DNA from 3 places in the Lactobacillus sp. ESL0684 genome. Region 1 is predicted to be linked to each of the others. Evidence: predicted binding sites of a transcription regulator. Region 1 holds the regulator's gene; each other region holds the start of a gene.

Region 1 (10,071 bases):
GGCTACTGGTAAGACCACGAACAAAAAGATTGGTGAGATAGTTACTGCAGCTGATATGGTCGATAATTTGCCAAAGGATGCAACTGCTAGTTTTGTGTCACCGATTAATATTGAAAATGGTAAGACGGTTGCTGCAGGAACATATCCAGAAATTATTAAGGTTAACTTCCATGATGGCTCAACTAAGCTCTTGACGGGTGTACTAACTGTTGACCGTAATGAAGCGGATCAAGATATTACGCAAACTACGCCAATTGTGCTGCATGTTGAATCAGGAACGTCAACGCAACCAGTTACTGAATTTACTGATCCAAGTACTTTTTTGGCAGATCCAGGTGCTGGCGATGTAGCAACGGTAGAATGGGCTGAAGGTGGTCAACCAGAGGTTAGTCAGGCAAATGATCAGGCTACTGGTACCATTAAGCTTACCTTTAATGATGGTACTAGCAAGCAAGTGCCAGTTGAGGTGAAAGTTTTAGGTGCTAAAAAAGCAAGCACGTCAGTTACAATTACGCAAAATGCGAAATTAGATCAAGCTCATGCTAAAGCTGCGCTAAATGCCGATGACGTTCATACTCTAGATGCCCAATATCCAGGAATCAAGTATAGTTGGGCTGCTAATGCCGATGGCACTGGCGCAGTTTCTACCAGCGAAGCTGGCGAGCAAAGTCCGTATGTAGTCATTACTTATCCAGATGGTACCAAACAAGTCGTGCAAGTTGATTTGAAAGTAAATGAAGCTAAAACTGATGCTGGTAAATATCATCCAGAAACTGGCACTGAGTCAATTACCATTCACAAAGCTGATAAGGGCAAAGTGGCAGTACCGGAATTTACTGATAGTAGTAAATTCAGTGGTCTTATTGAGATACCAGATTTGCCAGCAGGAACAATAGTTGCTGATTTGGTAACTGGTCTTGATTGGGTTGATGGTGCACCTGATGCGATTGGTGATAATAAAACAGCTAAAGTAATGGCGCACTTTGAAGATGGTTCAGCTAGTTATCCGTTTGACATTAAGGTCAATGTCATTGGAGCGCAAAGTGCTAACAAGTCGACGAAAATTGCCGTTAGCTCAAAGTTGACGACTGAGCAGGCTAAGGCTGCTTTATTACCAGAAAGCGTCGCAGAAATTGAAGCCAAGTATCCAGGAGTTACTTACGATTGGGCAAGCCAGCCTAATGGCACAGGGCGAATTAAGACTGGGCAAGAGGGTAGTCCGGATGCTTATGTCGTAGTCAATTATCCAGATGGCACTCTTCAAACGGTTAAGGTAGATTTGCAGGTTGTTAGTCAGGCTGCTAGCTATGATAATGAGCTTAGCCTAGCAGATGGTGCGGCAATTACGATGCATGTTGTTAGTGATGAGGATGCAACAGTCCCAGTTAAGGAATTTACTGATTTAAACTGGATTAAGGATAATATCAAGCTTGGTAACGAAGCAGATTCCAGCAAGAAAATTAAGAAAGTAATTTGGAAAACTGAAGCACCAGACATTTCGGCTAGTGATATCGGACAGCAAGTTCATGGTAGAATTAAGATTGTCTATAAAGATGGCAGTACCTCGACTAAGTCCTTATCGTTGCCAGTAAATGTTATAGGCGGTCAAGCACAAGCAGATCCGACAACGGTTGTAGTAGGCACTGATTTGACACCTGAGCAGGCACAGAATGCCTTAACAACAGAGAGTATAACAGCGATTAAGGCTAAATATCCAAAAGCTGAGTTTAGTTGGGCAGCACAGGCTGATGGTAGCGGTCAAGTTGATACTAGTAAGACAGGTGCTAAGACAGCCTATGTTGTAGTTGACTATGGGGATGGCACTAATCAGATAGTTGCGGTGCCGTTGACAGTAAATTCGAAGGATTCTGGTAGTTCAGTAGCTGGAACAACCGAAGTTACTCCAATTGGTGGAGTAATTGCAGTTGACAAGGATACCAATTTAAGCAACGACACGGATTATGCCCAACAGGCAATCAGCAATCATGCGCAATTGCCTACTGGTACGACTTATAAGTGGGCGAAAGTTCCTGATACTTCAGAAGTTGGGACAATTACTGGTACAGTAATTGTTACTAATCCAAATGGCGATGCAATTGCGGTTACGGTAACTCTTAATATTACGGCTAAGCAAAGCGAACAGGTGACGCTAAGGCATAACGCCTATCTTTATAATGCAAATGGGCAACGGATTAATGAATTGATCCTAAAAACTGGCTCAATTGTTAATACTTATGGCGTGAAGCAAATTGCTGACCGTGATTTCTATATCTTAAATAATAATTATTATCTGGCTACTGGCAATGTTCAAAGCGTGAAACGTAAATTAATTCACAATGCTTACACTTATAATGAGTTTGGTAAGAGACTAGGTAAGACTACCACCAAAAAAGGTAAGGTTCTAGCTACTTATGGTGAGCCAGTCAAAATTCGTGGTCAAAAATATTATATTGTCGGTGCTAATCGCTATGTTAAAGCAGCTAACTTTAAGAAAGCTAAGCATAATATTAAGCCAGCACAGCAGATAAAGGCTGATCCACAAAAAGATCAAATAATGCATAGTTCCTATTTATATGATGAAAAAGGACAGCGAGTAAATGAAGTAACATTAAAAGCAGGTTCACGGGTAAAGGTCGATAAGACTATCCATCGCGTCGGTGCGCGGAAGTTTTACCAGTTAGATAATGGTTATTACATTGCTAAACGTAATATTACTGGTGATGAGGTTGTTTTGAACCATAATGCTTATGTTTATAACAAGTATGGTAGGCGTGCTAATCAAAAGGTACTAAAACGCGGTTCAACCATTACGGTTTATGGTGATTGGGTTTCTCTTCAAGGTACGAGATATTGGATCATTGGTAAAGGCAGATATGTAAAGGCTGCTAATCTTTAGTTAGTTTGACTAATGCTAAAAATAGTTTGAGATTGCACTCAAACTATTTTTTTGCTTGCTAATTAAAAAAATTGGATTATTTTTAGCACTCGGCTTGACATTCTGCTAAAAGCTAGTATCATAATAATTGTTAGCACCAAAGATGTAAGAGTGCTAAAAGTGAGGGCGATATTTATGTTGACCGAACGTCAAGAATTAATTTTAAAAACAATCATCAATGATTTTACACAAACTCATGATCCAGTGGGTTCAAAAACCGTAATGAGTCAGTTGCCGATTAAGGTGTCAAGTGCTACTATTCGTAATGAAATGGCTGCGCTTGAAGAAAAGGGCTTAATCGAAAAGACTCATTCATCTAGTGGACGAATTCCGTCAACTGCAGGTTATCGTTATTATCTAGATAATTTGGTTGAACCATTGCAGTTGCCTGAGAATGTTTACCAGCATATTATGCAGCAGCTTGATCAACCATTTCATCAGGTTAATGAAATTGTGCAGGAAGCAGCTAAGATTTTGTCAGATTTGACCAATTATACAGCTTTTGCGGAAGGTCCTGAGAGTCGCAACGTAACTATTACGGGTTTCAGAATCGTACCACTATTTAATAGACAAATTATGGCAATTCTAGTTACCAGCGATGGTAATGTCCAAAATCAGGTCTATAACTTGCCACGTCACATTAGTGGCGATGAGATTGAGCGAGCTGTACGCTTGCTCAATGACAAATTGGTAGGTAAGAGTTTAGATGAAGTGACACCTAGTTTACTTGCTAAGTCTTTAGGAAAGCATACCAGTAGTCAGCAAGCAAATGAACTGATTGCATTGGTTGAGGACGTTCTTAAGGATGCTGCAAGTGATCAGATGTATGTTGATGGGCAGATTAACTTATTGAGTAATAGCTCAATTGGTGATTCATCGCATATCAGGTCGTTATATGACTTAGTTGATCGTAACGACTTACTTTCTAGATTGTTAGACACTACTGATGATCAGCAGCTTGGTGGTCGTTCAGTTCGTGTCAGGCTTGGATCTGAATTACCCGGTGATTTGCTAAAGGATTATAGTTTGTTAACTGCAGAATATAGTGTTGGTTCGCATGGTAAAGGAATGATTGCTTTACTAGGTCCAACTAATATGCCATATTCTCAGGTGTTGGGATTGTTAGAATATTTTAGAAATGAATTAGCCAAGAAACTACTTGACTATTATGGTAGATTTCAATAAAGGAGGTTAGCTGTGAGCAAGGAAAAGTTTCCTAGTGAAGAGGATTTAAAACAAAAAGAAGCGACTACTGCTAAAAGTAAGTCGAAAGCTAAATCTGCAGCTAAAGCCGATTCTGAGGGTAAAAACTCAGATAAAAAAACCAATGCTACTGCTAAGGTAGAAAAACAGATTACAGATTTACAGGCGCAAAATAAAGAACTTGAAGATAAGTTTTTGCGTAGTCAAGCAGAAATGCAAAATATGCAGACGCGCTATAATAATGAACGGACGCAACTAATTAAGTATGAATCGCAATCGTTGGCTAAGGATGTTTTGCCAGCGGTTGATAATTTAGAGCGTGCTCTGGCTACGAAGGTAGATGATGACGCTTCTCAGCAGCTTAAAAGGGGAGTACAAATGACTTTGGATTCCCTAGTTAAAGCCTTAAAAGATCATGGTATTAGTGAAATTGAAGCTGAGAATAGCCCATTTGATCCGACGTTGCATCAAGCTGTTCAAACAGTTACAGCTGAAAACGATGATCAAAAAGATCATGTCGTGCAGGTTTTGCAAAAAGGATATCAATATAAAGACCGTACACTTAGACCAGCAATGGTTGTTGTTGCACAGTAATTGAAAGGAAGAATATAAATGTCAAAAGTTATTGGGATTGATTTAGGAACTACTAACTCTGCAGTTGCTGTTTTAGAAGGTAAAGAACCAAAGATTATAACTAATCCGGAAGGTAATCGGACTACACCATCAGTTGTTGCCTTTAAAGATGGTGAAACACAAGTCGGTGAAGTTGCCAAGCGTCAAGCGATTACTAATCCAAATACCATTTCCTCAATTAAGCGTCACATGGGTGAAGATGGCTACAAGGTTAAAATTGGTGATAAGGCTTATACTCCACAAGAAATTTCTGCAATGATTTTGCAATACATCAAGAAATTCTCTGAAGACTATTTAGGAGAAGAAGTTACTGAAGCAGTTGTTACTGTTCCTGCATACTTTAACGATGCACAACGTCAAGCTACTAAAGATGCTGGTAAAATTGCTGGTCTAGATGTTAAACGGATCATTAATGAACCAACTGCTTCATCACTTGCTTATGGTCTTGATAAAGACTCAGAAGATGAAAAAGTATTAGTTTACGACCTTGGTGGTGGTACCTTTGATGTTTCTGTTTTGCAATTAGGTGATGGCGTCTTCCAAGTACTGTCCACTAACGGTGATACTAATCTTGGTGGGGATGACTTTGATAATGCCATTATTGATTGGTTAGTTGCTAACTTCAAATCAGAAAACAATGTTGATCTTTCTAAGGATAAGATGGCATTGCAACGGTTAAAGGATGCAGCAGAAAAGGCTAAGAAAGATTTGTCTGGTGTATCTTCAACCCACATTTCATTACCATTCATTTCTGCTGGTGACGCAGGTCCATTGCACCTTGAAGCTGATTTGACTCGTGCCAAGTTTGATGAGTTAACTTCTGATTTAGTTGATCGGACTAAGGTTCCGTTTGATAATGCTTTAAAGGATGCTGATTTAACTGTTAACGATATTGACAAGGTTATCTTAAATGGTGGTTCAACTAGAATTCCTGCTGTTCAAGATGCAGTTAAGAAGTGGTCTGGAAAAGAACCTGATCACTCAATTAACCCTGATGAAGCCGTAGCTTTAGGTGCTGCTGTTCAAGGTGGGGTTATCTCAGGTGACGTTAAGGATGTTGTTTTGCTTGATGTTACGCCACTTTCACTTGGTATCGAAACCATGGGTGGTGTCTTCACTAAGTTGATTGATAAGAATACGACAATCCCAACTTCTAAGAGTCAAATTTTCTCAACTGCAGCTGATAATCAACCAGCCGTTGATGTTCATGTTTTGCAAGGAGAACGTCCAATGGCAGCTGATGACAAGACTTTAGGTCGATTTGAATTAACTGATATTCCAGCAGCTCCTCGTGGTGTACCTCAAATCCAAGTTACTTTTGATATCGATAAGAACGGTATCGTTAATGTTTCTGCTAAGGATACTGGTACTGGTAAAGAACAAAAGATTACCATCAAGAGTTCGTCTGGTTTATCCGATGAAGAAATTCAAAAGATGCAAAAAGAAGCCGAAGAACATGCTGAAGAAGATAAAAAGAAGAAGGAAGAAGTCGACCTTCGCAATGAAGTTGATCAATTAATCTTCTCAACTGAAAAGACTTTGAAAGATGTTAAGGACAATGACAAGATCACCGAAGATGATACTAAGAAAGTCCAAACTGCTTTAGATGATTTGAAGAAAGCCCAAAAAGATAACGACTTAGATGCAATGAAGTCTAAGAAGGATGACTTATCTAAGGCTGCTCAAGATTTAGCTGTAAAACTATATCAGGCTAATGGCGGCGATCAAGCCGCTCAAGGCCAAGCTGATCCAAACCAAGGGCCACAAGATCCCAATGGTGGTAATTCAGATAATGGTTCTGCTGGTGATGGCGACTTTCACAAAGTAGACTCAGATAAGTAAAGAGTTTATAATTGAATAAATTAGAAAAGAACTGCCGCAATAGTAGTTCTTTTCTTTTGGAAAGTAAGGAGTTTTTAAATGGCACAAGAAGATTATTATGGTGTGCTAGGTGTTGATCGCAATGCCAGCGACAAAGAAATTGATGCTGCTTACCGGAAATTAGCAAAGAAGTATCATCCAGATCTTAATCATGAGGCTGGGGCAGAAGAAAAGTATAAAGAAGTTAATGAAGCGTACGAAGTTCTGCATGATAAGGATAAGCGTGCGCAATATGATCAGTTTGGTTCTGCTGGTGTTAACGGTCAAGGCGGCTTTGGTGGAGCAGGAGCGGGAGCTGGTCAAGGTTTTGGCGGTTTCGGAGACTTTGGCGACATCTTTAATGATTTCTTCGGAGGTGGCGGCAGCCAGCGGCGCGCTGATCCAACTGCTCCAACTCGTGGTCAAGACCTTGATTATACCTTGACTATTGATTTTATGGATGCAATTAATGGTAAAAAGACGCAGGTTTCCTACACTCGTAGTGAAGTTTGTCCAACTTGCAAGGGTAACGGCGCAGAAAAAGGTACTCACCCAATTACCTGTGATAAATGTAATGGCTCTGGTTATATGACCGTTACTCAAAACTCAATGTTAGGTGTAGTGCGGCGTCAGACAGTCTGTGATAAATGTAGCGGTCGTGGTGTGATTATTGAACATCCATGTCAAACTTGTAAGGGTCAAGGAACGATTGATGGCAAAAATACCATTGAAGTTAACATCCCAGCTGGCATCGACAATGGTCAACAGTTACGCTATGAAGGCCAAGGAGAAGCCGGTACTAATGGTGGACCTTATGGTGATTTGTATATTAGTTACCGTATTAAACCGTCTAAAGATTTTGAACGAAAAGGTAATACAATTTATACTACTGTTCCAATCTCTTTTGCTCAAGCAACGTTAGGTGATGAAATTACGGTCAAGACTGTGCATGGTGATAGTAAACTTAAAATTCCGGCTGGAACTCAGCCAAATAAGAAGTTCACGTTGAAGGGTGATGGAGTGCCATATTTGCGTGGTAATGGCAAGGGCGATCAAATCACCACTATTCAAGTGCAGATTCCAACTTCAATTAATGATGATCAAAAACAGGCATTGGTTGATTTTGTTAAAGCTGGTGGCGGTTCGATTACTCCCCAAGAAAAAGGGTTCTTTGAAAGACTAAAAGACAAAATTAAATAATCTAAAAGCATTAGGGTAAATCCTTAATGCTTTTTGTATGATTAAATTCTTAATAGGTTTTCTCTGCTTCAATGAATTTGCTATAATAAAGGTAATAGAATAAAGGGTGCAAATAATTTATGGATATTAAAGAATTACAAGATTATCAAAGACACATTCGTAATTTTTCGATTGTGGCGCATATTGATCATGGTAAGTCAACGATTGCTGATCGTATTTTGGAATTAACGGATACAGTATCGCAGCGGCAATTAAAAAATCAAATGCTAGATGATATGCCACTTGAGCGGCAACGCGGAATTACGATTAAGATGAACTCGGTACAAATTAAGTACCATGCCCAAGATGGTGAAGATTATATTTTCCACTTAATTGATACACCAGGACATGTGGATTTTTCTTATGAAGTGTCACGGTCGCTGGCTGCTTGTGAGGGAGCATTACTAGTAGTTGATGCTTCTCAAGGGGTACAGGCACAAACGTTGGCCAACACCTATCTAGCGATTGATGACGATTTAGAAATCTTGCCGGTGATTAACAAGATTGATTTGCCTTCTGCGGATCCAGAACGTGCTAAGGAAGAGATTGAGGAAATGCTTGGTCTTGATGCTAGCGATGCAGTTGAGGTCTCAGGTAAAACGGGGCAGGGGATTGCTGAAATGCTAGAGCAAATTGTCCAGAAAGTTCCCGCTCCCGCTGGGGATTTAACGGCACCACTCAAGAGTTTAATTTTTGATTCCAAATATGATGATTATCGCGGAGTTGTCTTGTCTGTTCGCATTGAAGATGGAACAGTTAAGGCTGGTGATGAAATCGAAATTATGAATACTGGTAAAAAATATGAGGTAACTGAGGTTGGCGTTTTAAGCCCTGCTCCAGTTCAAAAAGATATTTTAATTGCCGGTGATGTTGGCTATTTAACGGCTAATATTAAATCTGTCCGAGAAACGCGTGTTGGTGACACGATAACTTCAGCAGCTAATCCCACTTCTGAGCCGCTACCAGGTTATCGACAAATTCCACCAATGGTTTATTCAGGAATGTATCCAGTCGATAATTCCAAATATGATGATTTAAAAGAAGCTTTGCAAAAGTTGCAGTTAAATGATGCTGCCTTAGAATTCGAGCCAGAAACTTCGACTGCTTTGGGCTTCGGGTTTCGTTGTGGTTTTTTGGGATTATTACATATGGATGTGGTTCAGGAACGGATCGAGCAAGAATTTGATCTGGATCTAATTATGACAGCGCCGTCCGTTGATTATCATGCAATTATGAACGATGGTTCAACTAAGGTAATTGATAATCCAGCTGATTTGCCAACTGCTGGTGAATATAAGGAGGTTCAAGAGCCTTATGTTAAGGCAGAAGTAATGGTACCTAACGATTTTGTGGGTCCTGTGATGGAGCTTTGTCAGAAAAAGCGGGGAGAATTTGTCACTATGGACTACCTCGATAAGTACAGAGTCAATGTTATTTACAATATGCCATTAGCAGAAATTATCTATGATTTCTTTGATGAATTGAAGTCATCAACTAAAGGTTATGCTTCATTAGACTATGAGATTACTGGTTACAGGGCAACTGATTTAGTTAAAATTGATATTCTATTAAATAAAGAAGCAGTTGATGCTTTAAGTTTTATTGCACATCGTGATGAAGCACAAAAGCGGGCGCGCCAGATGACTTCTATGCTTAAGAAGCTAATTCCAAGGCAAAACTTCGAAGTTGATATTCAAGGAGCAATTGGTGCTAAAATTATCTCGCGGGCAACAGTCAAACCTTATCGCAAAGATGTTACTTGGAAGATTCATACTGGTGATCCAGATAGACGTGCCAAACTGTTGGCTAAGCAAAAGCGGGGTAAAAAACGGATGAAAGCCGTTGGTCGAGTAGAAGTGCCCCAAGATGCATTTATGGCAGTCTTGAAAATGAATGATGACGACTTAAATACTAAGTAAGAGTTGATGGAAGGTTAATTTAACCGAATGATAGAATGGAAAAAACGTAGTGGTGCAGAATTACCTGCAGATTTAGTTGAAAAGTATCAACTTAGCCCTCTAACGGCTAAGTTGTTTTCTTTGCGTGGAATTAATACTGATGAGCAGCTGGAATTTTGGTTTAATGCTACGGAAGATGATTTGGCGGATCCAAAGTTGATGCATGATATGACTAAAGCGGTCGAACGTATCACTCAAGCAGTAGACAGCGGCGAAAAAATCATGATCTATGGTGATTATGAT
Region 2 (10,071 bases), 270 kb from region 1:
TGATTTTACGTTTACCGATCAAGCTGGTAATCAGCTGATTAAAGCTAAGAGTGAATGGGTTTTGTTTGATTTGCAAAAACGTAAAATGGTTCCAACGGATCAAAAGATGATGACTGAATTAGGAATTCCGTTATTAAAAAAGGTTCCCAAATTTCCTCGCTTGCGTGCTCAAAGTGAGTATCAACTTCAAAGACAATATCGTGTGCGTTATGATGATTTAGATACTAATCATCACATGACTAATGGGCACTACTTTAGCTGGTTTATTGATACTTTAGATCGTGATTTTCTAAGAACACATGTAGTCCAAAAAATTGATATTAAGTTTAACCAAGAAGTTAGTTACGGACAAGAACCGCAAGTTGCTCTTAGCACGGATTGTGCAGCAAACGAATGTAAAACTTATCATTGCGTTAAGGATAATGAGGCTGCTAGAGCAATATGTGAGCTAACTTGGCGGCAAGTATAATATAATTAAAAAGGCATGACGCAGTCATGCTTTTTTAATGAAAGGAAGTGGCAGCTATGTCTTCAAAAAAATTACTCAAACTTGATTTAAATGAGTTAGTTCTGCTTGGCATAATTGTGGCGATGCAAATTATACTGGGACGATTTAGTTTTGGGACATCTGCGGTACACGTTGGCTTAAAATTTATTGGTAGTGTTCTATTGGGATATTTGTTTGGTCCGGCTTGGGGAGCAGTTGGTGGTGGCATCGGTGACTTAATTTCGTCAGCTATCTTTGGTAACCAAGGTGGGTTCTTTGTTGGTTTCACTATCAGTGCAATGCTTGAGCCAATGATTTATGGTTGCTTTTTTTATCAAAAACCCGTTAAAGTTTGGCGGATTGTGCTAGCAACGCTTATGGTTACTTTGATTATTAATATTGGCTTGAATACATTGTGGTTGCATATTTTATATGGACTGGATTATCAGGCTGCACTAGTTCAACGCATTCCTAAGGAAATAATTGTACCTTGGTTACAAATGTTTGTTAGCTTCTTTGTTTTACAGACCATTTCTCGTGTTAAAATAAAAAGGTAGATTTTTAAAAAGGGAATAGTAATCTGAAATGAAAATTTTAAGTGTGTCAACTGCAACTAATTATCTGAGTGTAGCGCTCAATGATGGACAAAAAGTACTGGTGGAAAAAGGTGAACCTGATGAACGGAATCATAGTGAACACCTTGATCCATTGATTGATGAGATTTTAACTAGTAATAATTTAGCGTTAACAGATATTGATCGTTTTGCAGTTGCTAATGGTCCTGGTTCATATACTGGTTTGCGGATTGGGGTAACTACCATGAAGATGTTTGCCAGTATTTTAAATAAGGAATTAGTTGGTATTTCAACGCTTGAAGCCTTAGCAGCTAGTTCAACTGCAGAAAACACGTTAATTGTTGCTGGAATTGATGCACGTAATGACAATTACTTTGCTGGAGCATATATCAAACGTGATGGTCAACTAACTAATGTGCTTGCCGATGGCCATTATCATATCACCACTTTGCTTGAGGCGGTTAAACAAATTGCTAATACTAATTCTTTTGGTAAAATCGAATTCTTAGGTACCGGCTTTGATAAACAAGCATCAGCGTTAACACAATTGCCTCTGCCAATTAGTTACGGTACTGAACAACAAAACTTGATTCATGCCGGTCTAATCGGAAGATTAGCTGAATCCGTGCAGCCAGTTGATCCAGATCTATTGTTACCAAATTATTTACGGCGTACACAAGCTGAAGTTGATTGGCATCAAAAGACCGGTCAGCCTTTTGCACCTGATAGTGATTATGTGGAAGAAGTATAGTCACTAATTCGTTGTGACAGAGGAGATTTTATTTTGAAGAGCAAAAAAGATGTTCGAATTTTGGCTTATGAAAGTTCATGTGATGAAACTTCCACTTCAGTCGTTAAAAATGGGCGTGAAGTAGAAAGCCTAATTGTAGCTACACAGATTAAAAGTCACCAACGGTTTGGCGGAGTGGTCCCCGAAGTTGCCAGCAGGCATCATATTGAAGTGATTAGTCAAATTACCAAAGAGGCATTGGCTAAGGCTAATGCAACTTGGCAGGATATTGATGCAATTGCGGTTACCTATGGTCCAGGACTGGTAGGAGCTTTATTAATTGGGGTTAGTGCGGCTAAAGCTGCGTCGATGGCTACTGGTATTCCACTAATTGGAGTTGACCACATTATGGGTCACATTATGGCAGCTCAACTAGAAACGGAAATTGAGTATCCTGCTTTGGCTTTACAAGTTTCTGGTGGTCATACCGAAATTGTCCTGTTAAAAGATCCTACTCATTTTGAAATTGTTGGTGATACCAGAGATGACGCGGCGGGAGAAGCTTATGACAAAATTGGTCGTGTTTTAGGGGTACAATATCCAGCGGGAAAAACGATTGACGAGTGGGCACACCAAGGTCAAGATACGTTCAACTTTCCACGGGCGATGATTGATGATAATAGTTATGACTTTTCTTTTTCTGGATTAAAGAGTGCCTTTATTAATACCTGTCATCATGCTGACCAAATTCATCAAGAACTTAATAAATATGATTTAGCAGCTAGTTTTCAGGCTGCTGTCGTTGACGTTTTAGTCACCAAAACAATTAGGGCAATCAAACAATATCAACCTAAAACTTTTATTTTGGGTGGCGGAGTAGCAGCTAATCTTGGCTTGCGTGAGCAGATGCAGACGGAAATTACTAAGTTACCTGATTCTATGCAACCGAAAGTAATTCTACCAGCACTTAAATTATGTGGTGATAATGCGGCAATGATTGGCGCAGCAGCTTATAATTTATACAATGAAGGTAAGTTTGCGGATTTGACGCTGAATGCTGATCCATCATTAGAATTGCCATATGCTGACAGCATGCTAAATTGATTATCAAACAAAAGGACTAAGAATTTTTGATCTATTAGATCTACTTCTTAGTCCTTTTTTAAAATTCATCTAGTTCAGTTAATGCGGTTTCCCAAAGTTGATTTGCTTGATCGAGTTCTGTTTGCACGGCCGATAATTTTTCTTGTAGTGGTCCTAATTTACCGAAGTCAGTAGCAATCTCTGGATCAGCCATTTCTGTTTGAACAGCAGTTTGTTGTTGTTCTAACTCTTCGATTTTTGCTTCAGCCTGCTCAACTTGGCGTTCTAACTTACGTTTTTGTGAATCACGCTGCTTTTGTTGTTGATAGTTAAGTTTACTAGTGTCAACAGGTTGCTCTTGTTCATTCTGAATTTGCTGACTGGCCAGTTGCTCTTTAGCTTTTTCATTTAAATAATAGGAGTAATCGCCTTCATAAATTTTGGCACCTCCGTCTTTAACTGCAACAATTTTATTAGCTAATTGATTAATAAAATAGCGGTCATGTGAGACAAACAGCAGAGTGCCATCAAATTTTTGCAAGGCTTGCTCAAGGACTTCTTTAGCTTCAATGTCCAAGTGGTTGGTAGGCTCGTCCATTAACAAAAAATTGTTATGTTCAAGCGATAAGACTGTCAGCGTTAATCGTGCTTTTTGACCGCCAGAAAGTTGACCAACGGTTTTGTCAATATCTTGTGCAGTAAATAAGAAACTGGCTAAAACAGAACGTACATCGCGTTCAGGCATTGTTTTGTGGCGATCCCAAATGGTATCGAGAACGGTCTTGCTGGAATCGAGCTGCTGCAATTCCTGATCGTAATAACCAATGTCAAGTGAGGAACCGTATTTAATGGATCCAACCTTGGGCTTTAAGTCGTGCATTACGGTTTTTAAGAGAGTGGATTTACCAATCCCGTTTTGTCCAATGACAGCTACGCGATCTCCCTTGTTTACTTGCAATGAAATGTTTTTAACCATGGTTTTAGTTGGGTAGCCAATGGTTAAGTTATTTAAGATTAGTACTTCTTTACCAGATGGTCGTTCACTCTGAAAGTTAATCCGCACCTTACTTTGATGCTTAGGAGGATTGATGCGATCAATTTTGGCTAACTGTTTACGCCGGCTTTGGGCTCGTTTGGTAGTAGTTGCCCGAACAATATTTTTTTGGATGAATTCTTCATCCTTTTTAATTTGCTCTTGCTGTTTTTCATAGGCCTGCTCTTGCTGCTGATCACGTAATTGACGCTGTGCTAAATAATCAGAGTAGTTACCTTTAAAAGTAGTTAATTTACCAAAGCGTAATTCGAAAATTTGATTAGCTAAATGATCCAAAAAGTATTGGTCATGCGAAACCGTTAGAATTGCTCCAGAATATCCTTTAAGATAGTTTTCAAGCCAATCCAAGGTATCAATATCTAAATAGTTAGTCGGTTCGTCTAGCAGTAATAGCGGAGGTTTGCGCAACAACAGCTTAACGAAAGCCAAACGAGTTTTTTCACCACCAGAAAGGCTCGCAATTTGCTTAGACCAAGTTGGTTGTGGAAAATTAAAACCATTGAGAATGCTCTTGATGTCAGCTTGGTATGTGTAGCCACCACGCTGTTCGAAGTCAAATTGTAATTGATCGTATTGCATTAATAAGTCTTTATTTTCTGGATGTTGAGCAATTTGTTCTTGCATAGATTGGATTTTAGAGTTGAGTTTAATTAAGCTCTCAAAAACGCCTAGCATTTCGTTCCAAATTGTTTTTTCTTCGTTTAGACCGTTTTCCTGTGCAATATAGCCAACGTCGACATTTTTATTGATAGTGAATTCGCCATGAGTTGAACTTTCTTGTCCAGTCATAATTTTCAGCAGAGTGGTTTTGCCAACTCCGTTTGAGCCGACTAAGCCAATTCTGGCATTATCAGCAATAGAAAAATTCACATTTTTAAATAGTATATTAGCACCGAATTGTTTTTCGATATCATGTCCTTGTGCAATTATCATTTATTTCACCTAAAAACTATTTTAGCATAAAGCCGGATTTTATTGGATAGTCTTAAAGGTAAAAAGTCATGGTTAATTATTAGTAGTTCGCTGCTTTTCGGCTAGCTTACGGTTGATTTTGTTAATTGATAATCGCTCAAAGAAAATCACAATTGCCCAGATTAACAGATAAATAGCAAAAAAGGCTCCACCAAAGGTTAAAATATTAGTAGGACTGGTGATCCAGCCATTATAGGCGATCATGGCAACTACTAGCGCAAAGGTAGCACTAAAGTGGATCAGCAATGTCTTAATGGTAATCCCTTGACTAAAGAGGTGGGTTAAAAGTCCAATTAGAAAACTCATAATCCAAATACTGATAATATTTTTGGCTGTTGGAAATGCAGACTGTATCTTAAATAGTAGAATCAACAAGTATGAAAAAGAGCCAAAGCCAATCCCAGTAGTACCGTTGACAAGAATATTGATAATTTTTTGTTTCATTTTTAATCTCCTAAATGCCTAAAAAATGCATTAAATCCTTTACGTACTTGCGACTAACGCTAGTCGTAAGCTGATGAGCCAGTTTTGCTGTCAGGTTACCAGAAAAACTGTCTTCTAAGGCTAATAAGTAATCAACATTAATGATGGCATGTCTTGAAACTTGCAAGAAGTGTTTAGGCGTTAGCTTTTGATGAAAACTGACTAGAGTTTCTTTAGTTTTAAGAATGCCATCAACTGTATAAATTACTAACAGATTATCGACAAGATCCACTAAAATGATCGATTTAGTTTTGACCATGTTAAGCTGTTGCGAAGTTTTGACAGGAATGATGTCACTTTTTTCTGCTTGAAAATGTTCAAGAGCCGCCATAATAGCTGCTGCTTTATCAGTTTGTTTTGCCGCTTGAATGATAATTGTTGGCTCTTGTGGATCAATTTCTGGATTAGTTTCAAAAATTAACTTCACGTTCTCACCTCCTTAACTTATATGCCAATTGTACTGATTGCTGGCCAGTTTGTCTGTAAGATTGAGACAAGTGGTTAGCTGAAGCAGGCAAAAAGTAAGCTTAGCAGGTTAAGCGGTGTCGAAAATCGCCAGAAAATTTGCAAAGTTATCCGTAGATTGTGAAAAAAATATTTGCAAATAGCTAAGCTTCACGGGTACAATAAGGATAATTAATATTTAGTTCACAAATAAAATCTGGGAGGCTTTTTAAATAAATGGAAACAATTAAAATTCCAACGGCAACGGCCAAGCGGTTACCGCTTTATTATCGGTACTTAATTATTTTGAATGATAGCGGTAAGGAGAAAGTATCTTCAACTGAATTATCTGAAGCTGTTCAAGTTGATAGTGCTTCAATTCGGCGCGACTTTTCTTATTTCGGCGCATTGGGTAAGCGAGGTTATGGTTATGACGTCAAAAGTTTGCTGACCTTTTTTAAGAAAATTTTGAACCAAGACACCTTAACTAATGTGGCATTGGTTGGTGTTGGTAATTTGGGTCATGCGCTGCTCAACTACAACTTTAAGCGTAGCAATAATATTCGGATTTCTTGTGCCTTTGATATCAATGAAAAAATCACCGGTAAGATACTGAGTGGTGTACCGGTTTATGGGATGAGTGAGCTAACTAAACAACTCAGTGATCAACAAATTTCGATCGCTATCTTAACTGTGCCAGCTAATACCGCGCAAAAGACGGCTGATGAAATGATCGAGTCTGGAATCAAAGGAATTATGAATTTCACTCCAATCAGACTTTCGGCACCAAGTGGCGTGCGCATTCAAAATGTTGATTTGGCAACAGAATTGCAGACGCTGATTTATTTCTTGGATGCTGATAAGGCTGATGAAGATAAGTAATTTGGGTATTTGCCATGGCAAGATTTCATGATAAAAGCAGAAATTAGCACTTTAACCAAAAAAGTGCTAATTTTTACTTGCATTCTATTTCAAAAGGGGTTATTATCATATTTGTAGGTTGGCACTTGGGTAATAAGAGTGCTAATAATTATTAAAAAGTTAAAATTTTGATTATAGGAGGGACAAACGTGTTACAACCAATCGGTGATCGCGTGATCGTAAAAGTTAAAGAAGAAGAAGAAAAGACTGTTGGCGGTATCGTCCTAGCTTCCAACGCTAAGGAAAAACCAACTGAAGGTGAAGTTGTTGCTATCGGCCAAGGTAACTTTGCAGATAATGGCGATAAGATTCCAATGACCGTTAAAAAGGGTGACGTTGTTCTTTACGACAAGTATTCAGGTACTGATGTCAAATATGAAGGCGAAAAATATTTAGTTCTTCATGAAAAAGATATTTTGGCAATTGTTGAATAGTTAAGGAGTGAATTAAGAATGGCAAAAGATATTAAATTCTCAGAAAAAGCAAGACGTTCCTTATTAAAGGGTGTTGATAAGTTAGCTGACACTGTTAAGACTACCATTGGTCCTAAGGGTAGAAATGTTGTTTTAGAGCAATCATACGGCAACCCTGATATTACTAATGATGGTGTAACAATTGCTAAGTCAATCGAATTAAAAGATCACTATGAAAACATGGGTGCTAAGTTAGTTGCTGAAGCTGCACAAAAGACTAATGACATTGCTGGTGATGGTACTACTACTGCTGTTGTCTTAACTCAAGCAATTGTACGTGAAGGGATGAAGAACGTAACTGCTGGTGCCAACCCGGTTGGTGTTCGTCGCGGTATTGAAAAAGCTACTAGTGCTGTAGTTGATGAATTACACAAGTTAAGTCACGATGTTTCTTCTAAAGATCAAATCGCGCAAGTTGCTTCTGTATCTTCAGCTTCTACAGAAGTTGGTGATTTAATCGCTGAAGCAATGGAAAAAGTTGGCAATGACGGTGTTATTACTATCGAAGATTCACGTGGAATTGAAACTGAATTGTCAGTAGTTGAAGGTATGCAATTTGATCACGGTTACTTATCACAATACATGGTAACTGACAACGATAAGATGGAAGCAGATTTGGATAATCCTTACGTCTTAATCACTGATAAGAATATTTCTAATATTCAAGATATTTTGCCATTGTTACAAGAAATTGTACAACAAGGTAAGTCATTATTGATTATTGCTGATGATGTTTCTGGTGAAGCATTACCAACCTTAGTTTTGAACAAGGTTCGTGGAACTTTCAACGTGGTAGCTGTTAAGGCTCCTGGCTTTGGTGACCAACGTAAAGAACAATTGCAAGATATTGCTGCTTTGACTGGTGGTACAGTGATTACCGATGATCTTGGTCTTGACCTTAAGGACACTAAGATTGAGCAATTAGGTCAAGCTCGCCGGATTACTGTAACTAAGGACTCAACTACGATCGTTGATGGTAGCGGAGCTGCTGATGCAATCAAGGATCGTGAAGATTCAATTAGAAAGCAAATCGAAGAATCAACTTCAGACTTTGATAAGAAGAAGTTGCAAGAACGTCTTGCTAAATTAACTGGTGGTGTAGCGGTTATCCACGTAGGTGCTGCTACTGAAACTGAATTAAAGGAACGTCGTTACCGGATCGAAGATGCCTTGAACTCAACTCGTGCTGCGGTTGACGAAGGTTACGTTGCCGGTGGTGGTACTGCTTTAGTTGATGTTAAGGGTGCCGTTAAGGATCTTAAGGGTGATACTCCAGATGAACAAACTGGTATCAACATCGTTTTGACTGCTTTAACTGCTCCAGTTCGTCAAATTGCTGAAAATGCTGGTGAAGATGGTTCAGTTATCTTGAACAAGCTTGAAGAACAGGATAATGAAATTGGCTATAACGCAGCTGATGGCGCATGGGAAAACATGGTTGAAGCTGGAATTATCGACCCAACTAAGGTTACTCGGACTGCTTTGCAAAATGCTGCTTCAATTGCTGCATTATTGCTGACTACTGAAGCTGTTGTAGCTGATATTCCTGAAGACAAGCCTGCTGCCGATCCAAATGCTGCAGCTGCTGGTGCCCCAGGGATGATGTAATTAAATAGTTAATATTTTAAAAGAGCCACTCGATTGAGTGGTTCTTTTTGTGTGTAATAAAATTAATTGAATAAATAGGAAAGTTGCTTAATTTGTTGTTTTAATACTGTAGCAATATCGCTAGCTCCGATTTCGTTTAATAAATTGATATAATAATCTGTTTGTTGCAGATTTTTATCACAAAAAGCAAGTTCAGTTTTGCATAATAGCAACTTTTCAAATTGATTATTCTCTTTTGCAAGTTTGGCAGCTAAAGTTAGTGTCTTTTTTGCGAGAAAAATATCGTGGTTATCTAAATGGATATTAGCTAAGTTGATTAATGTATTACATTTTAAGCTCTTAAGAAATGGATAGTGATTATCTATTTCGTTTAATATTGTAGTAATAATTTGAATATTAGTTTTGTTGTCGAAAGCATAAGCAATCATATTTAATAAGGCGATGTCGAATATTGTCAGTGTTTTTATTTTTGCTAAGTAATTGTACCAAATAGGTTGGACCAATTTTTTAGCTTTCGATAAGTTATGCTGCTGACTAAGTAACAGTTGAGCTTGTAAGACTGTTCTGATTCGCTTAATATCATCGTCATTGTAAATACTTGAACACTCCTTTATTAGTGAATTTATTTTCTCTATTTCTGTATTAGAGCTGATGTTAAAGAAATGGTATAAAATTTGTTCTTTTTTTGAAGCTGAGTAATTACGTTGAATATATTCAAATTCTGTAGCACTAACACCTAAGCGAGAGATGAGCATACTAGCAACTTGTTGAGAAGGATAGGATACACCACTCTCGATTCTTGATAATCTGCTACGATCAAAGATTCCCTTAGCTAAATCCGTTTGACTAATAGAAAGTGATGTTCGTAATTTTCGAAAAGTTTGTCCGAAGTCTTCCATAGTAATACTCCTTTTTATTACATTATATATCATATAAGACTACTTGCAAATACAAATAAATAGTGTCAAAAACGCACAGTTATTATTTTTAATACGAGTTATTATAGATGCAAGGACATTTACCGATGAGTACTTAGATATTTTGTTCTGTTATATATTATTTTAGTGAATTTATAATGATATTTTTTAAACACAATTTTTGGGGTAAAGCAATACTAGTAGCCGGAACTGTGGTAGCATTAAGTGGAACTGCAGTTGTGGGAGCTGCAAAAGGTACATGGACTGTTTCTTCTGAAACAGTTAGTGCACATGGTGATTGGAGTTCTTATGGTTCTCCTAATA
Region 3 (10,071 bases), 410 kb from region 1:
TAGGTGTAGCTGGAATTGATGGCAATGGTCAAGACGAACTAGTTGCGGCTTTGAGCGGTCTCACGCCAGTTGATACAGGTCAAGTGATAATTAATAATCAAGATATGACTAATCATAAGGTTCGGCAAATTACTGAAAATGGAGTTGCTCATATTCCAGCAGACCGTCAAAAATATGGTCTAATTTTACCGTTTACGATTGCCGATAATCTAGCTTTACAAACTTATTATCAAGCACCACTTTCAAGGCACCATATTTTGCGCCAAGATGCCATTAAACATAATGCTCAAGAGTTAATTAATAAGTTCGATATTCGTACTACTGGACCTAATGCTCAGGTTGGTGCCTTGTCAGGAGGAAACCAGCAAAAAGTGATCATCGCTCGGGAACTTAATCGTGATAGTAATTTAATCATTGCTTTTCAACCTACACGCGGCTTAGATGTTGGTGCGATTGAATATATTCATAAGCAGCTTTTGCTTGAAAGAGAACAAGGGAAGGCAATTTTGTTAATTTCTTATGAATTGGATGAAATCATGCAATTATCTGATCGCATTATCGTTTTGCATGACGGTCAAATTTCAGGAGAAGTTCAGCCTGAAACTACTAGTGATGAAGAGTTAGGATTATTGATGACTGGAGTTAAGAAAGAAGGTACCGCTCTTGCTTAAAGTAACAGCAAAAACCAGAAAAATTTTGGTACCAATTATTTCAATTATAGCTGGCTTTTTAGTTGGAGCAGTTATTATGTTGATTTGGAATTATAATCCGTTAACAGCTTACTCTTCAATGTTTACTAGTGCTTTGGGTAATCTGAATGGAATTGGTGAGACAATTCGTGAAGCTACCCCATTAATTTTTACAGCGGTTGGGTTTGCTATTGCGTCTAGTGCGGGCTTTTTTAATATTGGTTTGCCAGGACAAGCACAGGCTGGTTGGTTGACTTCGATTTGGATCGTTTTAGCTAATCCACATTTACCCAAAGTGGTTTTATTGCCATTGGCAGTGATTGCTGGTGGGCTGGCAGGTGCGATAGTTGCTGGCATTGCTGGCTATTTGCGGGCACAATTTGGCACTAGCGAAGTTATTACCACGATTATGCTTAATTATATTGTGCTCTATACTTGCCAGCACTTAATGCAACAAGTAATGTCTAGCAAATTACGTCTAGATACGGATACGACTAAAACGATTGCCGCTAATGGTAGTTTGAAAATTAATTGGCTGAGCAAGCTATTTGGTGATTCACGGATTAATGCTGGAATTTTTCTAGCCTTGATCGCGGTAGTAATTTTTTGGTATTTGATGAAGAAAACAACTACCGGTTTTGAAATTCGCGCAGTTGGTGCAAATCCATTCGCTAGTCGTTATGCTGGGATGTCAACTAAAAAGAATATTATTTTATCAATGCTCTTGTCAGGTGGCTTTGCTGGATTAGGCGGAGTTGTGCAGGGACTAGGAACTTATCAAAATTATTTTACTCAGACAGCAAGTTTAGATATCGGTTGGGATGGTCTTTCTGTGGCGCTACTCGGTGGTGGAACGGCGATTGGTATTTTGCTAGCCTCCTTATTGTTTTCGATTTTAAAAATTGGCGGTTTAGGAATGCAGACTATCGCCGGGATTCCTTATGAGATTGTTTCAATTGTCATTGCGGCGATTATTTTCTTTATTGCGATTCAGTATGTAATTGGGCTAATGTTTAAAAATAAGCAGGCGAAATCACCACTGGTTACTCAAAGTAACAGTGCTGCGCAATCTATTGCAACTAAAGGAGAAGAATGATGAGTTTTGTTGCTATATTAGCATTGTTAGTGTCCTCAACCTTGGTCTATTCCGCGCCCTTAATTTTCACCGCATTAGGTGGAGCTTATAGTGAAAACTCTGGGGTAACCAATATTGGTCTAGAAGGAATTATGACGATAGGTGCTTTTGCAGCAATTGTTTTTAATTTGACTTGTGCATCTACTTTAGGCAAGGCTACTCCATGGTTAGGAGCCTTAATTGGTGGAATCGTCGGGTTAATCTTTTCGTTATTGCATGCAGTCGCCACAATTAATTTTCATGCAGACCACATTATTAGTGGCACCGTACTGAACTTGATGGCGCCACCTCTAGGTGTATTCTTAATTAAAGCGATGTATGACAAGGGACAAACCGAAAATATTACGCAAAGCTTTGGCTATTTTTCTTTTCCAGGATTAGCTGATATTCCGATAATTGGACCAATTTTGTTTAAGAGCACTTCTGCTCCTGCCTGGGTGGCAATTTTAGTTGCAATCGTTTTGTGGTGGGTACTTTATAAAACCCGTTTTGGTCTGCGATTACGTGCTTGTGGGGAAAATCCGCAGGCTGCTGACACCTTGGGAGTTAATGTCTATGGCATGCGTTACGCTGGGGTCCTAATTTCAGGCTTTTTAGGTGGCATTGGTGGTGGCGTGTTTGCTGAAGCAATTGCTGGGAACTTTTCAGTATCTACGATTGTCGGACAAGGGTTTATGGCTTTGGCAGCAGTGATTTTTGGGAAATGGAATCCAATTGGTGCAATGCTAGCGTCGTTATTTTTTGGTTTTGCACAAAGCATCAGTATTATTGGTAACCAATTACCATTCTTCAATCATATTCCGGCAGTTTATATGCAAATTGCACCATATGTGATTACGATTATAGTTCTGGTATTTTTCTTTGGTAAATCTGTTGCTCCGGCTGCTGATGGCGAAAATTATATTAAATCTAAGTAGAATTAAGGAAAAGATTAATGAAAGAAATTTATTTTAACCACGATGGTAATATTGATGATTTGGTATCGTATTTGTTATTGTTGCAAGCTCCAGATATTAAGCTACTAGGAGTTAGTGCAATTGACGCTGATGGTTATGTTGATCCAGCGGTTGAAGTTTGTCGCAAAATGACTGATCGCTTTAATCTGCGCAGTGACCAATTAGAGATTGCCAAATCAGACTCGCGGGCTGTCAACCAATTTCCTGAAGTTTGGCGATCTGCGGCGTATTCATTTAATTATTTACCAATTTTAAATGAATCAGGCAAGATGATGACTAAGCAGGCAGCTGAACCCGCTCATTTGGACATGATTAGTAAACTTAAGGCGGCTAAAGAACCAATAACTCTGGTAATGACAGGTCCACTGACTGATTTAGCACGTGCTTTAGAGGTGGATCCAACTATTGAAGCAAAGATTGCCAAGTTATATTGGATGGGTGGCTCACTTGATGGTCATGGCAATGTGTCAATGGTTAATGCTGACGGTAGCCAAGAATGGAATGCTTATTGGGATCCGATAGCTGTTGAACGTGTCTTTGCGTCAAGCATCCCGATGCAGGTAATTGGACTAGAAAGTAGTGAAGAGCTGCCGTTAACCGATGATTTACGGCTTCATTGGGCTAGTTTACGCAAATATCCAGCAATGGATTTGGTGGGACAGGGCTATAGTTTATTAGTAAATCCACCAATTCCTAGTGCGCAACTTTATTTCTGGGATGTATTGACGACAATTAGTGCATTGTATCCAGAAGTGGTTTCGGCAACTGCCGAGCATCATGTTAAAGTGATTACTTCAGGAATTGCCCAAGGTAAGCTGGTAGAGGATCCAGCTGGTAAAGGGATAACTTTGGTAACTAAGGCAAATAAAGAATTATTTTTCCACAAGTGGGATGAACTTTTAGAACAAACTAAATAATTACCAATAAAAAAATTCTGACCAGCAATTTAGCTGTCAGAATTTTTTTATTGATAATTATGCTAATGAGTCCCAAACAGGTAAGTCGTAGGTAGTGCCTTCAGCCAATGCAACTTGTTCAGCTGACAGGTATTTCTTGTGGACAACGACTTCATAAGTGTATTGCTTAAACCAATCATTGGACATTACGAAAAAGCCCTTGTCACCGTTTTTCTCACCCCAGGAATTTTCAACTTTCCATTGCCGAATATGGCCGTGGTCTTCATCAACACCAACTAAAGTCATCGCATGAGTTGAGGCAGCTGAACCAGTACGTAATTGATCTGCCTTAGACATCTTTAGGTCAACTCCAAAGAGGTTATTAAATTGATAAAGATTAGTGTCAAGATAGCCGGTTTTACGGTCACTCTGCTCACCGACATCGTTACTGAACCAAACAGCCTCGCCATCTTTTAGCTGCTTAACTGCGGCAGTTTCTAGATAATCCATTGGTACATTTAAAAACCTAATTCGGTATGAACCAGCAACATTATCTTCGAACGGCAGACCATATAATTTATTATATTCATGATCAGGCGCATTAGTTAGGACAACATAATCGTCAAAGTCAACGTCACCTAGATATTTATTTAAAAATTCTATTGGTGTTAAATCTTTATCTAAGTGATATTTTTTGTCATCATCACGATACTCCAAGTCAAGTTTCTTAGGTGGTTCACCAACTGCAATAGCAGTCATTTGGTAAACTTCACTCAAAAACTCTTCACGAGCTTGTTCTAAGTCTTCGGTTTTATTTGCCTGGGCTAATTTACGTAAAACCAAGGCGTCTTTACGTAATTTGTCGCCTAATGCTTTAGCAAAACCGGCAGTATTGTTAGTGTTGAAGTTTTCGGGCATGGCATATGTTGGCACTATTCCGTATTTAGCGACTAAAGCAGCGGCCATATGGAATTGACCACCATCTTCACCAGCGTCTGCTAAGTATGCTTTAACTTCGCGGCTGTCTAGTTCTTGGTCTGCTGTGTTGATGATGTTGTCATAAAAAATATTTGCTCGCTCGATTTTATCCCAGAAAAAGTTATAGCTTTGTGAAAAAGTAAAGTTCTTGACATGATATTTCTCGCCAAAATTATGCCGTAAAATATTTAAAGTAGCGAACTCCCAGCAACGACCGGATTGGCGCTGGTTAGTCACATTTTGGGTGTCTAATTCGGTGGAAAAAACCCGAGTTAGTTCTGATTGAACGCGATCATTATAGGCGGCATTCATAACGCCGTTTTTTTGTGTAGCACGTGCAACAACCTGATTTTGCGGATTTTCGTTAAAATTAGCGGAAAACTTTTCCACTTCTTGTTGAGTTAGTTTATGTCCCATGATAGTCTCCTTTGAATTTTAGAATTACCTTTTATTTTAAGGCAAAAAGAAACCGAGTTCAATTGGAGAACTCGGTTAAAGCTTATTTAGTTATAAAAATTTAGTCAATATTGATTGAGCTATCTTGCTCGCTAGCTGCTCGTTTAGGTAAAGTAACAGTTAGAACACCATCTTGATACTTAGCATGAATTTGACTAGCTTCAACATTAGGTAATCTAAAACTGCGTGAAATATGTCCCATGCTTCTTTCGCGATGGATTAAATTCTTCTGATTAGTGGTTTCTTGGTTGAAAGTTCTGGTTCCAGCTATGCTTAAAGTATCATTTTGGTAATTAAGTTTAAGCTCACTTTTATCCATTCCTGGTAAATCCACTTTGACCACATAGTTGTCTTTAGTTTCAGCAACGTCAGCCTGCATTAAATTGCGACCGTTATTGTTATCCCAGAATTTTCGTGGAAGATCGAACCAGTCGTTCATTGCATCGAAAATGTCACCACGATGATTCATCATATCATTACTCATAATAAAAAACTTCCTTTCAAAACTGTTTTGTAAGTAGAAACTTTCATTTCTGCTTTACACTGATTATTATAGAAGGGAAGTTAGAAAAAATAAAGTAATTAGCACTTAAATGCTTTGAGTGCTAAAAATTGCAAGCTGCCTTGTGGACAACTTGTGTGAATGGCAAAGGAGTAACTAGTTGGTTTATTATCAAAAGATGACACCAGAAGGCTATCATAAAATAGAAGCTGAAATTAAGCAGCTAAAAAAAGATCGTCCACGACGAATAAAAATTTTACAAGAGGCGCGAAGTTTAGGAGACCTGTCAGAAAATACTGAGTACACTGAAGCCAAGCGTGATTTGGGACATTTGCAAAGTCGATTACGGTATTTAGATAAGCAATTGCGTTATGCCGAAGTAATTGAGCCTAAACAAAATGGTCAAGTAGACCTAGGAAATTTAGTCACTCTAAAGTTTGAAGATGAATCAGAGTCTGAACAATATCAACTTGTTGGCCGGATGGAAGCAGATTTAGCTGAAAATAAAATTGCTTTTGATTCACCACTGGGGCAGGCTGTTATGAAACAATCGGCTCCGTCTACTGTTACCGTGGAGGCTCCGGCTGGTAGTTATGAGGTTACGATTTTGGCGGTTGAATGACCCCTTGTGAACAACCTACATAAATTTATGGTATCTGCAAGTGTAAGCAGATTTGCTGATGAATCTGTAAATCTGCTTAAGATAATTACTAAATGATATTTTTTATCTTCTTTGAAAGTGCTATCATAGGATGATAATGGAGGAAATAAAAATGTTCAAGTTCATGTTGATTCAACCAGATTCCAAAAAATTAGTTCCAAAAGATAAAGTCGCTAGCACGTATAAGTGGCGGCAGTTTGGTGTGTTGCTAGCTACCTGTATTGGGTACATTGGCTATTATATTATCCGACTCGTTTTTACTACTGAACAAAACGATATTATGAAGGCTTATCATTTTTCCACTGCCGATATCGGTTTGGTACTTTCATGTTTTGGCATTGGCTATGGGATTGCCAAGTTATTTATGGGAGCACTAGTTGATAAGTGCGACTCTAACCGTTATTTAATGGTTGGATTATTGTTATCAGCATTTTTGAATATCTTTTTGGGTTCAACGCATAATTTATATATAATGATGTTTTTAATGCTACTGATTGCGGTTACTCAAGGAATGGGAGCAGCGGCTTGTCAGCGCATGATCCAGTTATGGTGGGGACCAAGAACACGTGGTACCATGTATTCTATTTGGTCGTCTGCTCATAATGCTGGTTCGTTTATTTGTGTGGCAATTGTGCAGCTTGCTACTTTCTTATTTGCAGGCTCGCTGTCTGCTGTCTTCTATACGGCTTCTGCAGTTTCATTTGTAATTTGTATTCTAATCTTAGTTTTAGGAGCTGATCGTCCCGCTGTGGTTGGCTTGCCAGATATTTCAACTTATACAGGTGACAAGGTAGTATTAGATGATGGGCAAGTTTCTACCTCTGATAAAACTGACTTAAGTGTGACACAAATTTTTGTTAAATATATTTTGAAGAATAAGCTGGTCTGGGCAGTAACGTTAACTTCGATGTCACTTTACTTAGTACGCTATGGCATCCAAAGTTGGATTCCGTCATATCTAGTTCAGACTAAGGGATTTGATCCTAGTGAAGCTAAATGGGTGATTGGAATTTTTGAATTAGCTTCGGTACCTGGCGTAATTATTATTGGTGCGATTTCCGATTGGCTAAAAGGACGTAGGGCTCAGGTTTCAATTGCTTGTGTAGTTGGAGTGTTAATTTGTTTAACAGTTTATTTCTTCACTAATAACCATGCTTTAATTTTGACTGCATTAATTATTATGGGTAATCTAATCTATGCACCATTAACGCTAGTCGGGCTGATGGTAAACGAAGTCGTTCCGAAGTTTGCGGTTGGTGCTTCGACTGGATTTATGGGCTTTTTCCAATATATCTTCGGTGAAACACTAGCAACAGCTGTTATCGGTATTTTAGTTAATCAATTTGGCTGGATAGCAAGCAACACTGTATTATATGCAGCTTCGGGATTAGCGATTGTTTTCTTACTTTATACAGCTAAAAGTGAAAGTAAAATGCGCCAGTTGGCTGCCGATAAACAGTAATCAATTATTAAAACACAACTTTTGTTCAGGTTGTGTTTTTTTATTTTGCCCTTGCGTTTTCGAACGAACGTTTGTATAATTGAAGTGATTAGTTATCCGAACTAACGTTTGTCATCAAAAGAGGCGACTAAAATGTATGATTACCGTTATGAGCCACATCGTGTGATTTTTATGATTGATAATAAATCTTTTTTTGCTAGCTGTGAGGCGTTACGGCTAGGACTTAATCCAATGAAGGCTGTGATTGCTGTAGTTTCGCATCAGCCGGATACTAAGTTTGGTTCGGGATTAATTATGGCAGCCTCTCCACTAGCCAAACAGAAGTATGGCTTGACTAATGTAATGCGTGTACGTGACTTACCAGCTAAAAGTGTGGCTCCAGACCTCATGTTAGTTGAACCGCACATGAATTTATATATTAAGCGTAGCATGCAAGTACTAGATGTTTTTCAAAAATATGCAGCTCAAGAGGATATTCATGTCTATTCGATTGATGAGGGAATGATTGACATGACTAAATCTTGGCGCTTGTTTGGTGAAGATCCATATCTAGTTGCACGTCAGATTCAACAAGAAATTCGTGAGCAACTAGGTTTATATACGACATGTGGCATCGGTGAAAATCCACTATTAGCAAAATTAGCGATGGATCTTGAGGCTAAACATCGTAAGTCGATGATTGCCTCATGGCATTATATTGATGTACCAGATACGATTTGGCGAATTACTAATTTAACAGATGTATGGGGAATTGGTAAGGCAACAGCCAAGCGCTTGTCGCGATTGGGAATTAATACTATGTATCAACTCGCTCATGCGAATCCAGCTATTTTAAAGCAGGAATTTGGCGTAATCGGTGAGCAATTATTTGCACTTAGTTGGGGAGTTGATCGGAGTATTATCAGTCAAAAATATGTCTCTAAAACAAAGAGTTATGGTAATTCACAAGTTTTAACTAAGGATTATATAGTTCAGCGCGAAATTGAAATAGTGATTCGCGAAATTGGCGAACAAGTTGCTGCCAGAATTCGTGCACACCGCTTGCAAACTGCTTGTGTGAGTTTAATGGTAGGTTTTGCCCAGTATGAGCAAACTGGTAAGCACCAAGGTTTTAATGTGCAGCATAAAATAACTCCAACTAATGACAACGACTTGCTGGTACAAGAATTAATCGCACTTTTTCGTACCAATTGGCATCATGAAGCTGTGCGCAATTTAAGCGTGAATTATAGCCATTTAACTCCAGATACGAGTGAGCAATTGAGTTTGCTAGAGCCAACTGAACAGCAACTTAAAAAGCGCAAGTTTAATAGAACGGTTGATCAAATACGTCAAAAATATGGTTTTACCAGCTTAGTTAAGGCTTCTAGTCTACTAGACGGAGCAACGGCCATTAGACGCAGTGGTCTGGTCGGAGGACATAGTGGAGGCAATGCTTATGAGTGAGTTCGACCAAATAGTTTTAGCCTTCTTTAAAAATTATCATGATCGCGGGATGCAAAAGTGGCAAGGATATTTTTTAAGTGACCATACATTAAGTATTAATCAGCAAAAGCGGCGCAATGCCGTGCATAATTCGTTAAAACCAGCAATGAGCTTAGAGGATATTGGGTGCAAGCTATTAGAGGCATATAGTAATCATAAAGTAGTATGTGTGCAGCTTAAGGAGCTGAATGAGGACAAGCAGCCACCAGCGGACTTGGTCGGTTTTGTCACAGGTTATGATGAAGAGTCGATCATCATTGCAGAGCAAAAAGTGGCATTAACCAATATTAATAATATCGAAATTGATCAGAAAAAATCGTTTGATATTTCATAAAGTGACCTTTTTTTGCTATAATATGGGACTTGTAAGGTACATGATTAGATAGAGGTAATTTTGTGAATACACCAAGATCTAGAGAGGGCAATTTATTTAGGTATATTGTCTATTTCATCGGTTACTTAATGGTTGCTGGTGTAGTTAAATTAGTAACTTTGAATTCACCGCTGCATGTCTGGGATTTGATATTATTTGGAGTAATTTCATTAATGATTTTACTATTTTATATTTATCGTTTTAATCGCGAGCAGCGCTATTTTGACCATAATTTTGCCTCGGTTTCTTGGCTGGGAAACTTCGGCTTGATCGTTGGATTAACCTTAGTTGTCACGGCGCTAAGAATCAGCGTGGCTTATTTACAAGCTACGGGTAAATTGCAACTATACAATTTTCAAACCGCTTATTTAAAGCATGAGTCGGTAACGACATACTGGTTTTTGTTAGTGGCTATCGGAATTATTTTGCCGATCTTGCAAGAATTTTTGACCTCAGGCTTTCTTTTTAATTATGCTTT

The links. The regulator HrcA, encoded in region 1, represses chaperone genes, less so after heat shock. The targets are predictions, from matches to a motif close to TTAGCACTCNNNNNNNNNGAGTGCTAA.
Region 2: a site for HrcA is predicted at 6,754-6,780, ahead of groES (co-chaperone GroES). Genes of this name have one in related genera too.
Region 3: a site for HrcA is predicted at 5,693-5,719, ahead of OZX56_RS01965 (Hsp20/alpha crystallin family protein). Genes of this name have one in related genera too.

What each region holds. Positions count from the first base shown of each region.
Region 1 is NZ_CP113941.1:819,770-829,840, forward strand. It holds gene OZX56_RS03845 (Rib/alpha-like domain-containing protein) at 1-2,896, shown strand, start outside; gene hrcA (heat-inducible transcriptional repressor HrcA) at 3,071-4,120, shown strand; gene grpE (nucleotide exchange factor GrpE) at 4,133-4,732, shown strand; gene dnaK (molecular chaperone DnaK) at 4,751-6,613, shown strand; gene dnaJ (molecular chaperone DnaJ) at 6,692-7,831, shown strand; gene lepA (translation elongation factor 4) at 7,951-9,789, shown strand; gene recJ (single-stranded-DNA-specific exonuclease RecJ) at 9,820-10,071, shown strand, end outside.
Region 2 is NZ_CP113941.1:544,965-555,035, forward strand. It holds gene OZX56_RS02695 (acyl-ACP thioesterase domain-containing protein) at 1-469, shown strand, start outside; gene OZX56_RS02700 (folate family ECF transporter S component) at 526-1,044, shown strand; gene tsaB (tRNA (adenosine(37)-N6)-threonylcarbamoyltransferase complex dimerization subunit type 1 TsaB) at 1,073-1,813, shown strand; gene tsaD (tRNA (adenosine(37)-N6)-threonylcarbamoyltransferase complex transferase subunit TsaD) at 1,847-2,896, shown strand; gene OZX56_RS02715 (ABC-F family ATP-binding cassette domain-containing protein) at 2,955-4,862, opposite strand; gene OZX56_RS02720 (DUF3021 domain-containing protein) at 4,935-5,345, opposite strand; gene OZX56_RS02725 (LytTR family DNA-binding domain-containing protein) at 5,356-5,811, opposite strand; gene OZX56_RS02730 (redox-sensing transcriptional repressor Rex) at 6,066-6,710, shown strand; gene groES (co-chaperone GroES) at 6,899-7,183, shown strand; gene groL (chaperonin GroEL) at 7,202-8,830, shown strand; gene OZX56_RS02745 (helix-turn-helix transcriptional regulator) at 8,893-9,729, opposite strand; gene OZX56_RS02750 (hypothetical protein) at 9,906-10,071, shown strand, end outside.
Region 3 is NZ_CP113941.1:407,984-418,054, forward strand. It holds gene OZX56_RS01940 (ABC transporter ATP-binding protein) at 1-671, shown strand, start outside; gene OZX56_RS01945 (ABC transporter permease) at 664-1,785, shown strand; gene OZX56_RS01950 (ABC transporter permease) at 1,785-2,741, shown strand; gene OZX56_RS01955 (nucleoside hydrolase) at 2,759-3,697, shown strand; gene OZX56_RS01960 (C1 family peptidase) at 3,755-5,071, opposite strand; gene OZX56_RS01965 (Hsp20/alpha crystallin family protein) at 5,172-5,594, opposite strand; gene greA (transcription elongation factor GreA) at 5,773-6,234, shown strand; gene OZX56_RS01975 (MFS transporter) at 6,386-7,735, shown strand; gene OZX56_RS01980 (nucleotidyltransferase) at 7,868-9,181, shown strand; gene OZX56_RS01985 (hypothetical protein) at 9,174-9,554, shown strand; gene OZX56_RS01990 (type II CAAX endopeptidase family protein) at 9,617-10,071, shown strand, end outside.